DNA from 2 places in the Marinobacterium maritimum genome. Region 1 is predicted to be linked to the other one. Evidence: predicted binding sites of a transcription regulator. Region 1 holds the regulator's gene; the other holds the start of a gene.
The links. Region 1 encodes FliA, which starts transcription of late flagellar genes. Its sites were predicted from a motif close to CTAAAGTTNNNNNNNNNNCNGCCGATA; they were not measured.
Positions count from the first base shown of each region.

Region 2: ABD013_RS06585 (DUF5610 domain-containing protein) is a predicted target of FliA. The motif match lies at 4,287-4,313, and genes of this name have one in related genera.

Region 1 is NZ_BAAAET010000002.1:171,435-177,434, reverse strand. It holds gene ABD013_RS07180 (chemotaxis protein CheA) at 1-1,146, opposite strand, end outside; gene ABD013_RS07175 (protein phosphatase CheZ) at 1,159-1,998, opposite strand; gene cheY (chemotaxis response regulator CheY) at 2,020-2,406, opposite strand; gene ABD013_RS07165 (RNA polymerase sigma factor FliA) at 2,467-3,177, opposite strand; gene ABD013_RS07160 (MinD/ParA family protein) at 3,189-4,013, opposite strand; gene flhF (flagellar biosynthesis GTPase FlhF) at 4,024-5,493, opposite strand; gene flhA (flagellar biosynthesis protein FlhA) at 5,527-6,000, opposite strand, start outside.
Region 2 is NZ_BAAAET010000002.1:37,310-43,309, reverse strand. It holds gene ABD013_RS06605 (alpha-L-glutamate ligase-like protein) at 1-391, shown strand, start outside; gene ABD013_RS06600 (MFS transporter) at 422-1,633, opposite strand; gene guaD (guanine deaminase) at 1,725-3,059, opposite strand; gene ABD013_RS06590 (ribonuclease Z) at 3,198-4,169, opposite strand; gene ABD013_RS06585 (DUF5610 domain-containing protein) at 4,355-5,497, shown strand; gene ABD013_RS06580 (5-oxoprolinase subunit C family protein) at 5,510-6,000, opposite strand, start outside.

The DNA of each region.
Region 1 (6,000 bases):
GCGCGTTTTCATCACCGAGGTCTGCAGGTCGGCAGTGACCATGTCCAGAGTACCCAGCGCCTTGGCCATCTCCTCGTCTTCACGGGTGCCGCCCAGGCGCACCAGACGGTTACGCACCAGTACCAGTTCGCCGACCATGTTCATGATCTTGTCCAGCAGGCGGGTATCGACACGCACATTGCTCTCGGCAGCCGGCTTGCTCGCTGAGGGTTTGGTCTTGGTTTCCTTGCTCTCGGTATGCTCTTCCACAATCGGGGCCAGGGCCGGGGCCGGGGCTGCTACCGGCGCCGGTGCACTTACCCGAGGCTCAGCCGGCACAGGAGCCGCCGGCTTGGCCGCTTCCGCCGTCGGGTGCTGCAGGTGCGCAAAGGCCCCTTCACCCGCCGACTGGAGTTCGTCCAGCAAGGCTTCGAATTCGTCATCGGTAATCAGCTCGCCACCACCGCTCGCCGCTGCAACAGGGGCTTCGGCCTCGACGTCTGTCGCGCCGACACCCGGTCCCTTCCCGGGACCATGGAGTTCATCCAGCAGGGCTTCGAACTCATCTTCGGTGATCAGGTCATCGCCTGCAGCGCCCTCAGGCGCGCTGTCGGCCGGTGCCTGGGCATGGCTACCCGCAAGATCCCCCAACAGCATTTCAAAATCATCCATCGGGGTATTGGGATTTGCCGGGGTTTCAGCAACGACCGACTCGGGTGCTGCCGGGGGCGGCTCAGCCGGAGCGGGTGCCGGCGTCACCGGCGCAGGCGCAGGCGCACCACCTTCAGCGAAATTTACCAGTGCCTGCAGCAGAGCCGGTGACGCATGATCGGGCTCTTCCCCGGCGCGCACGGACTCGAACATGGCATTGATGGCATCCAGCGCCTGCAGTACCACATCCATCAGCTCTGAGCTGACGCTCAACTCGCCATTGCGCAGCAAGTCAAACAGGTTCTCTGCCTTGTGGCAGCATTCCACCATTGCATCCAGTTGCAGGAAGCCTGCGCCCCCTTTAACCGTATGGAACCCGCGGAAGATTGCATTCAGCAGGTCCTTGTCATCGGGACGCTGTTCCAGATCGACGAGCTGCTCAGACAGCTGCTCCAGTATCTCTCCGGCTTCTACGAGAAAATCTTCCAGAATTTCCTGATCGACATCCAAACTCATCGCGAGCTCCTATCAAAATCCCAGGCTGGACAGCAGGTCATCAACATCGTCCTGGTTACACACCGCATCCTGATTTCCATTCGGCAGCTGGGGGCCTTCCGCCTGAATAGGATTCTTTTCTTTACCCTTGGCAGCAGGTGTCGAGGACTCAGCCTCCGCGCTGTCGGCTTCAGCCAGCACAGGTACGGCTTCCAGGCTGCTCAACTGTTCAACCTTGGCCGCCATATCCATCAACTTGACCAGCTGACCTTCCACCTGGGTCACCAGCGTAATCACACGGCGTATCAACTGTCCGGTGATATCCTGCACGCCCTGAGACACCAGGATATCGGTCAATGTCGTGCGCAGCTCGGTAATGGTTTGTTCCGACTGGTTTTTTAGTTCACAGGTACGGTCATAGGTGCCGTTAAGGGCCTCAAAATCCCCCTCCAGCTGCCCTACCAGTAACAGCAACTCCTTGAAACGCTCACTCTGCTGGTCCAGCTTATCCACCAGACTCAGGGAACGGTCCACCCGGTCCATGGTCTCGTGTGCATTTTTTTCCGTCAGTTCAATAACATAACCCAGCCGATCAGAGGCATCACCGATCGCCGCCAGGCTTTCGTCCCCCTCGGCGGGCATCTTCTCGCCCATATCGCTGGAGAAGGCCTTGATCGCTTCGTGCAAGCCGCGCGTCAGATGACCGACTTCGTTGTAAAACACCTGGTGGCGGGCGAACTGAAGTTCATTGATCAACCCCATCGCCGCAGGCAGGTTGCCGGCTTCAAGCTCGGTCACCAGCGTACGGGCACGGTCACGCAGAAACTCGTCGAAGCCGTTGAAATCCACTTTACTGGCCGTTTGCGCTGCCATCGGAACCCTCCGCTAATGCTGTCAGCTTTCGATACGTTCAAAGATCTTGTCGATCTTTTCCTTCAGCACAGCAGCGGTAAAGGGTTTCACTACATAGCCGTTGACGCCGGCCTGAGCCGCCGCGATGATCTGCTCGCGCTTGGCTTCAGCGGTAACCATCAGCACCGGAATATGGGCCAAGGCTGCATCCGCACGCACCGTCTTGAGCAGGTCGATACCGGTCATTTCAGGCATGTTCCAGTCCGTAATCAGGAACTCCACATTGCCCTGCTTAAGGATCGGCAGCGCAGTCTTGCCGTCATCCGCTTCATCGACATTGGTAAACCCAAGGTCACGCAACAGATTCTTGATGATGCGCCTCATCGTAGAGAAATCATCTACTACAAGTATTTTGATGTCTTTCTTCAAGACACTTCCCCCAATTCAGAAAACATCTCCAAACGATACTCTGGCCAGCCGGTCATACGCTCAACACCAGTCCCGCAATCGCCCGCGAAGCCGAAGCGCCGCCTGGCTGTGGATCTGACTGACCCGCGACTCACTGACGCCCAGCACCTGGCCGATCTCCTTGAGATTCAGCTCTTCATCATAATACAGTGACAGCACCAGGCGCTCCCGTTCGGGCAGCGCACCGATCGCCCGCGCCAGCGCCTGCTTGAAACCGTCGCTTTCCAGCATCTGCCGCGGATCCGGCTCGGTCGAGGTAAACTGTTCCGTTGGCGCCTCGTCCGTCGCTTCAGTCAGTTGATCATAACTGAACAAGCGGCTGTCGACCGAGTCCTGCAGCAACGACTGGTATTCCGCGATACCGATACCCATTTCGGCCGCGACCTCGCTGTCGCTGGCATCCCGCCCGGTGCGATGTTCTACCTGCGCGATCGCCTCACTGATACGGCGACCATTACGATGCACCGAACGCGGCGTCCAGTCTCCCCGGCGCACCTCATCGATGATGGCACCGCGAATGCGAATCCCTGCATAGGTCTCGAAGCTGGCGCCCTTGCCGGCATCATAGCGGCTGGCGGCTTCCAGTAACCCCATCATGCCGGCCTGAATCAGATCATCCAGCACAACATGGCTGGGCAGGCGCGCCATCAGGTGATGCGCGATCCGTCGCACCAGCGGGGTATACTCCTGGATCAGCTCCTGACCTGATTTAAACTCCACTACGTTGTACATATATGCTTCTTTCAGGGTAGGCGCGCGCCCTGCACGAGCCGTTCAACAAAGAATTCCAGATGTCCTCTGGGGCTATTGCTAACCGGCCAGCTGTCGACCTTGTTGGCCAGCTGTCGATAGGCCAGCGCGGCCTTTTCCTTGGGTGCCGCCCTGAGCACAGCCCTTTGCTTTTGTACGGCTTTGCGAACCGATTCATCATAAGGTATTGAGCCAACGTATTGAAGCGTCACATCCAGAAATCTGTCTGTAACCGTCAACAGTTTATTGAACATGCTCCGTCCCTCGGTATCCGTTCTGACCATATTGGCCAGCACCCGGAACCTTGTCATCTGGTAATCCCGGTTCAGCAGCTTGATCAACGCATAGGCGTCGGTGATCGAGGTCGGCTCGTCACAGACTACCACCAGCACTTCCTGCGCAGCCCGAACAAAGCTGACCACCGAGTCGGAGATACCGGCGGCGGTATCGATCACCAGCACGTCCAGGTCATCAGCGATGTCGTTGAAGGCGTGGATCAGCTCGGCATGCTCATGCGCACTCAGCGCCGTCATCTCCTGAGTACCTGAAGCGGCCGGCACGATCCAGAAATTATCGCCTGCCGACACCATTACCTCGCGCAGCGAACAGCGCCCGGCCAGTACATCAGCGATGTTCTGTTGCGGCCGCAGCCCCAGCATCACATCCACATTGGCCAAGCCGAGGTCGGCATCCATCAGCACCACCCGGCGCCCCATTTCACTCAGTCCAACCGACAGGTTAACCGACACGCTGGTCTTGCCGACGCCGCCCTTGCCTCCGGTTACCGCGATCACCTTGACGGGATGGGTCTGCTTCATCAACTACTCCTTATCCCGTCCCGAACAGCGAATCATCGATATCCAGGCCGATATCGGGGCGCGCACTACGCTGTGCGATAACGACCGTACGGCTGACCAGATCATTCCGCTGGGCGATGCCGATATCGTCAGGAATCTTCTGACCATCGGTGACATAGGCGATCGGCAACTGCTTCTCGACCACCAGCGTCAGCGCCTCACCCAGGCTACCGGATTCGTCGGTCTTGCTCAGTACGCATCCCTGCAGCCCCAGCTCGGCATAATTGTCATAGGCACTGCGCATCAGCTGCAGCTGGCTGGAACAGGATAGTACCAACAATTTCTTCAATCGCAGGGTGACCCCGGACAACATCTGCTTCTGTAGCTGGCCCTGAGGGTCGGATGCGTTCATACCGGCGGTATCGATCAGCACTAAGCGCTTGTTCCTGAGGCCTTGCAGCACCTCTTCCAGGCTGTGGTTCTCATCCACCACCCGGACCGGCACATCCAGAATACGGCCAAAGGTCTTCAACTGCTCATGGGCGGCGATACGGAAACAGTCCGTCGTCACCAGCGCCACGCTGGAGCTGCCGTGCTGCAGTACATACCGCGCCGCCAGCTTGCCGATGGTCGTGGTCTTGCCAACCCCGGTGGGGCCGACGAACATGATCATGCCGCCTCGTTCGATCAACTCCTCGCCCAATACCGGCAAGGAATCCGCCAGCCTCGCCAGCACGTTGCGCCAGGCATCATCGACCGTCAGTTCGGGTTCGACACCGTTCATCAACTGACGCACCAGCGCTGTGCCCAGTCCCAGCTGTTGCAGCCGTTTGGCGACCTGGCGATGCGAGGGTTCGGCTTCATGCAGGGTCGATTCGGCCACCGGCTCGGCACGCTGCTGCAGCATCCGACGCAGCTCCTCGATCTCCTGCTGCATGTTACGCAGCGCGGGATCTTCCTCCGGCACCATCGGCTCAGAGTCGAACACCGGCTCCCGGCGCGCGGGGGCTGGCCGATAGGCTTCCGCCGACGGAGACGGCAGCGGTTCAGACGGAGCGCCCCGGCGCCGATTGCGTGCCTTCAGCGACTCCAGAATGGAGCGCAGATCTTCGTCATCTTCATCATTGATCTGACGATTGACGTTACGATCGGCCCGCACCTCGGGCTCAGCCATGCGCCGGCTGGCCTCGGCGATGCGGGCACGCGTCTTGTTCAGCTCCTCTTCCAGCGCGGCGTTACGGCTGGCCTGCTCGGACTGATGCGAGTGTGATCCGGTCAGGATGCGAATCTGCTCCTCGCGACGATCAGGAGCGGGGCGCGCCGCACGGGTGCGCTTGAGCTCGGCCTGCGCCGCCTCATACTCATCTTCCCGTGCCGCCACCACCTCGACACCACCAGCGACGCGGTGATTGGAGATAATGACCGCGTCGGGACCGATCTCTTCTCGAACCCGACGCATGGCCTGACGCATATCCGGTGCAAAGATACGTTTAACTTTCATATCCTTCCCTTATCGGCCGCCTGTCGCCAAACCCTAGCCATTTTGCCCACCCACTGTGGCTACGATGGTGACTTTCTTGTTTTCAGGAATCTCCTGATAGGAGAGTACATGAATCTGGTGTTCGCCATAACGGACAAATTTTGCCATCAGCGGGCGCACCGGTGCCGCAACCAGCAAGACCGAAGGCTTGCCGGCCATCTCCTGGCGCTGTGCCGTTTCGGCCAACGAGCGCTGCAGCCGCTCGGCCATACCCGGCTCCAGCACCAGCCCTTCATCCCCCTGCCCCTGCTGCATGGAGCCCAACAACATCTGCTCCAGCTGAGGCTCCAGCGTGATCACCGCCAACTCCGGCTCCGAACCATTGATGGTCTGCACAATCAGGCGTGACAATGCCACCCGCACCGCCGCGGTCAAGGCCAGCGGATCCTGGGTACGCTGCACCGCTTCCGCCAGCGCCTCGGCAATGGAACGGAAGTCCTTCAACGGTACCTGTTCCATCAGCAGGTT
Region 2 (6,000 bases), 130 kb from region 1:
ACTGAACGCCGTCCAGTTCGACCGCCCGTTGGGCCGGCACCCGGACAACGACCTCAATCTGGCCGATATCCAGATCGACAACTGGCACTACCTGCTCAACATGGCCAGCCGCTGCTACGAGGCCACCGGGCTGGGGTACATGGGGGTGGACCTGGTGGTGGATGAAAGCCGCGGCCCCCTGCTGCTGGAGCTGAACGCCCGGCCGGGTCTGGCGATCCAGATCGCCAACGGCCAGGGGCTGCTGCCGCGACTGAAAGCGGTGGAGGGGCTCAGACGCCCTCATCTGACACCGGAAGAGCGTGTCCACTGGGTGATGACGCAGGCCGGGGCCGAGAATATTCCCGTACCCCAGCGCTCCATGCCGATACTGGAACCCGCCTTCCAGATCTGAGACAACGCGGGCGGGGCGCGCGGACGAACCTTAGAGCAGGCGCGCCACCCGTGTCACCAGCAACACGCCCACCAGCGACAGGCAACCGGTAGCCAGCCAGGTCAGCTGCCAGCCACCGGCCCAGGCCGCCAACGCCCCGATCACCGGCGGGGCCACGAATTGTCCCAACGCTGACAATTGCAGCATCCAGCCCACCGAGGTGGACACTACCGAGCTGTCCGGCGCCAGACGCACCGCCAGCGAGAACAGCACTCCGGGGATCACACCGCTGACCGACGAGAACACCAGTACGGCCGCGTAGCGCAGCCAGGGCAAATCAGCCGTGATGGAAGAAAACGCTGTCCAGGTGGTCAGTGTCATCACGGCGAAGCCGATATACAGCAACTGACGCGCCCCGACGCCAGCATGCAGCAGGCGACCGGAGGCCACGTTGCCGACGACATTGGCCGCCGCCGCAATTGAGGTCAGCACGCCGACCAGAGTGCCTTCCAGGCCGGCCTGAGTATAGATGGAAGGCAGAAAGCCGATGACCGACAACCACTGCCCGGAGTAGGTGGCAAAAATCAGCGCCACCAGCCAGGGCCCGGGGCTGCTCAGCGTCAGTTTGAGGCGCCCCAGCAGTGCCCGCAAGCCCGAAAGGGGGGATCCGCTACGCGGGTTCTCATCAGCCCGGTCCCCCGGCACTGAGACCACTACCCAACCCAGCATCAGCAGAGTGACCGCAGCGATCAGCCACCACCAGCCCTGCCAGCCCAGCTGCTGCATCAGCCAGGGACCGATCAGCAGACCGGTGCCGGTACCAAAGCCCATGTAGCAGCCCCACCAGCCCAGTCGCAGGCTCAATTTTTCAGGTACCACCAACTGGCGAATCAGCCCTGGTCCGGACAGTGTCACCAGCAGGAAACCAAAGCCTTCCAGACCACGCAACAGCAGCAACTCCGTCGCCGAGCCGGCAAACCCGCCCAGCACACTGCTGAGTGTCAGGATAGCCAGCCCCGTCAGGATACTGCGCCTCAGCCCGGCACTGTCAGCCAGCACACCGATCAGCGCGCCACCGATCATGCCCGCCAGCTGAACCAGCGACAGCAGGAACCCCGCCTGCACCAGGCTGACACCCAGTTCCGCCTGCAACACCGGGATGGCCGGCGGCAGTTTGCCGATATGCAGCGCGGCCACGATGCCGGCCAGCATCACCACGATTTCGGGGGCCAGTCCTTTGGGACTGGAGGTTGTTGCGTTCACCGGGGCTCTCCCTGTCTGAAAAAGGCGCCCATTGTACGCCTGCTTTTCGCACGCGCACACAGGGTTGCGCAGGATGAACCGGCGGCCCGGGTCAGGCCTCCTGGCCGTATACAACCGGCCCGACCGGTGTGACCCTGCGTCCCTGAATATTGGTTTCTGCGATCAAGCGATCATCACCCAGCAGAATCAACAGGCTGATCATCTCTTCCAGACTGTCGGCTCGAGCGGTGCGCTCGGCCAGTTCCGGCGTTGCCTCCAGATCCAGCACCAGAAAATCCGCCTCTATGCCCTGACGAAAGCTGCCGATCTCCTGCTCCAGTCGCAATGCCCGCGCACCGCCCAGCGTCGCCAGATAGAACGCCTGCAACACCCCAAGGGGTTCGCCACGCAACTGTTGCACCCGCAGGGCATCGGCCAGCGTCTTCAGCACCGAGCAGCTTGGCCCGGCCCCCACATCGGTGCCCACCGACAGCGGCACGCCCGCCTGCTGCAACGCCTTTAGCGGCATCAGACCCGAGCCCAACAGCAGGTTGGACGACGGGCAGTGCGCCACTGCAGCCCCGCTCTCGCCCAGCCGCTGCTGCTCATCACTGTTCAGGTGAATCGCATGCGCAAACACCGATCCCGGGCGCAGGAAGCCGAACTGGTCGTAGAGATCCAGATAACCCTTATAGCGCGGAAACTCCTGCGCCACCCGTTCGCACTCCTCCCGGGTTTCCGCCAGATGCGTCTGCAGATAGAGGCTGGGGGACTGCCGCAGCCAGTCACGACACAACGCCAGCAGCGCTTCAGAGCAGGCTGGCGCAAAGCGAGGCGTCAATGCATAAGCCAAACGGTCACGCCCGTGCCAGCGCTGAATCAGCCGATCGGTCTCCTCCTGTGCCTGTTCCGGCGACTCGCGCAACGCGTCGGGCACCAAACGGTCCTGCAGCACCTTCCCCGCGATCATACGCAGCCCCAGGTGCTGGGCGTGCTGGAACAGGGCATCGGCGCTCTCTGGCTGCACCCCGGCAAACACCATCGCCGTGGTTGTGCCGTTGCGCAGCATCTCGGCAATGAAGCGGTGGGCCAGCACCTCAGCCATTCCCGGCTGTTCCAGCGCCGCTTCCGCCGGAAAGGCGCGCTGCTCCAGCCAGTCGAACAGCGTCCCGGCCGGACTGGCCGCAACGCTGAGCTGGGGGTAATGGGTGTGAGTATCGATCAGCCCGGGGATCAACAGGCAGCCGCGCCGATCCTCAATCACTTGACCGGCCGGCAGCTGCTGCTTGAGGTCGCAAGCCTCACCCACGTGTTTGATTCTGCCATCCTGGATCCAGAGCAGGCCGTCGGCAACATAATGTATGGCCGCTTCTCCGGCTGTGGTCGGGTCATCCAGACAGTGCAGTATCGATCCCCGCAACACGCGGCTGGTATTGGCAGACTCCATCAGCACCTCCGATCGCAGATCTGGCCTTCATGATGGTTTAACCATAACAGAGCCGAGACCGGTATGCCTTGTTGCACTTAAGCAATTCAGAAAGGTGCGTGAGTCGTCACAGGTCGCCGGCAAAACTCATCCGGGACGTCAGTCCGTTACCCGTTCCACCTGACCATCACGGCGGATGGTATAGGTCTCGAAATCCCGGGCCAGGAAGAGCGTCCCCGTGTAATGCCGCTGCGCCTCGATGCGCAGCTCTTCCACCGACAGGTCACGCTCCCTGCGTGGGTGCAGCAGATAGCGCGGACTGAAATGGGTCAACAACAAGGCAGGCACGCCCGCCTGCTGAGCAAAGCGTGCCACCCGCTCGGCACTGCTGTGTTGCGGCTCCGGCCCGACCTGCTGCAACACCTCCTCGGTGTAGGTTGCCTCATGCACCAGCAGTTGAGCACCACGACAGGCCTCGGCCAACAGCTCAGGCCGGTCATTGTCGCCCCCGACCACGACCGAGCGTGCCGGGTAGGAAGGGATACAGTAATCCGCCCCCTCCAGTTGACGCCCGTCCTCCAGCACCAGGGTTTCACCGCGCTGCAACAGTCCGTACAGCGGTGACGGCATGACTCCCTCGGTCTGCAGGCGCGCCGTATCCAGCTTCGCCGTCACCCGGGCTTCCTGCAGCCGATAGGCCCAGCACTCAGTGCGATGGCTCAATCGCGCCGCCGTAATGCGAAACCCGCCCTGCTCCAACGCCAGCGCCTCGGATACCTCGACAAACCGCAACGGATAATCGATCCGCATCTCGGTATGCTCGATCACCGCCTGCAGATAGGCCCACACCGCTGCCGGCCCGACCAGCGTCAGCGGGTCCGTCCGGCCGTTCAACTGGCAGGACGCCAACAACCCCGGCAAGCCATAGCAGTGGTCACCATGCACATGAGTGATCAGGATGGTATCAAGCTTCAGCGGCGACAGCCGGGTGCGCAGCAACTGGTGCTGGGTCGCTTCCCCGCAGTCGACCAGCACCCATGCCCTCCCCCGCTCCGGTTGAACGGCGGTGGCACTGACATTGCGCTGACGGGTCGGGGCACCGGAGGAGGTGCCGAGGAAAGTGATTTGCATGTGAATGGAGTTTACGTACTATCCGGGCAAAGATCGAACGGCGTCATGCCTCCTCTCGAATCGCGGCCCACCAGTTTTTTTCTGTACGGCACCCCATAACTGTCCGGTCTACATGTGCTCAAGTTATAATCAGCCTTGCCGATAACCCGTCACAAGTCGATCAACCCCAAAGTACCGAGCCCAGCATGAAAATCCACAGCCCCACTACCCAGATTTTTTCACCCCGCCCGCAGTCGGAGATGGTGCAGAGCAACAGCAATGCCTCACCTCAGAAAGCGTCACAGGTACTGCTGGGCAAGCTGGCCGATCAGATCCCGGGCATGACGGCCGAGAAGCTGTCAGGGCTGGATGCCGAGAACTTCACCCCTGACAAGGTGGCCGGTCGCATCAGCGACTTCGTCGCCAAGGGGCTGGATGCGGCGCGGGCACGCGGGGCGTCTGATGAGCGCTTGAACCAGATGTACGAAGCGGCGGTAAAAGGGGTCGAGAAGGGCTTCAAGGAAGCCCGTGACATTCTCGATAACCTCAATGTGCTCAATGGCAGCATCGCCGAGCAGGTGGATGAGACCGAAAAGCTGACCTTCGAGGCACTGGCCGAGATCGCACCCGGCAGCCGTGAGGCGACCGCGCAGGCGGTGATGGGAGCGGCCGAGCGTTACCGCAACGCCGAAGACATGTCACTGACGGTCAAAACCCAGGATGGCGACGAGGTCACCATCAACTTCAGCCGCAACCAGAGCTACGACGCCACTTATGGCGCTGGGGCCGACAGTGAGGGTAATGCGGTCGCCTGGATGGATGTGAGCCGCAGCGAAAGTAGTCAGTACCAGTTCAGCGTCAAAGGGGAGCTGGACGAGGGCGAGATCGATGCGCTGCAGCAGATGATCCGCGATATTTCCGGCGTAGCGGACGAATTCTTTAACGGTGATGTGCAGAAGGCGTTTGATCAGAGCGCCGATATCAGCTTTGATGCCAGCGAACTGCAGTCGATGGAGCTCAACATGAGCTACAGCCGCAGCTGGGCGCAGGCCAGCACCTATGAGCAGGTCGGCAGCCTGGAACAGCCTCAGGACAAACCAGGGCTGCGCCTGGGTCAGCTGATGAAGGACCTGGCCGAAAGTGCGGGCGCACCCTCACTGGGCTTCCTGCAGTCACCGGCTCAGGCGGGTCGTGATCTGATGAACGGTCTGGTGGAGCAGGACAGCCGCTTCACGGATGCGCTGAAGGAGCTGCAGGACAGCTACCGCGACAACCTGAAACAGCTGCTGGATACCGTTCTGCCGATCCACGCGCCTGAAGCAGTAGCTGAACCTGAAAGCGACAGCTGATCAGGCGCCTGATCAGATACCAAAGAAGCGATAAAATCGCTGCAGCTCCAGTTGCGCCTCATGCAGCGGCATGGGTGCAAAGCGCACTTCGGTATTCGGCTGGCGTTGTGACAGCATGAACGCATCCAGCGCGAACACCGTACCCAGCTTGGGATACCCCCCGATGGTCTGTCGGTCCTTGAGCAGGATGATCGGCTGGCCATCTCTGGGCACCTGCACGGCGCCAAAACTGATCCCTTCCGAGATGATGCCATCGGCCAGTGGATGCAGCTCGGGGCCTGACAGTCGCACGCCCATGCGATCGCTCTGCGGACTGATCTGATAGGCCTCGCGGTAGAAACGCGCCAATTCCTCGGCCGGGAAGAGCTCCCGCTGATGCCCCTCGATCACCCGCAAAGTCAACGGCTGTGCATAGTCCGGCAACTGGCCGGGACTGATGGCAACCGTGCTCTGCTGCGGACTGGTGCTACAGGGCAGCAAGTCGCCGGCGGCCAGTTTGCCGC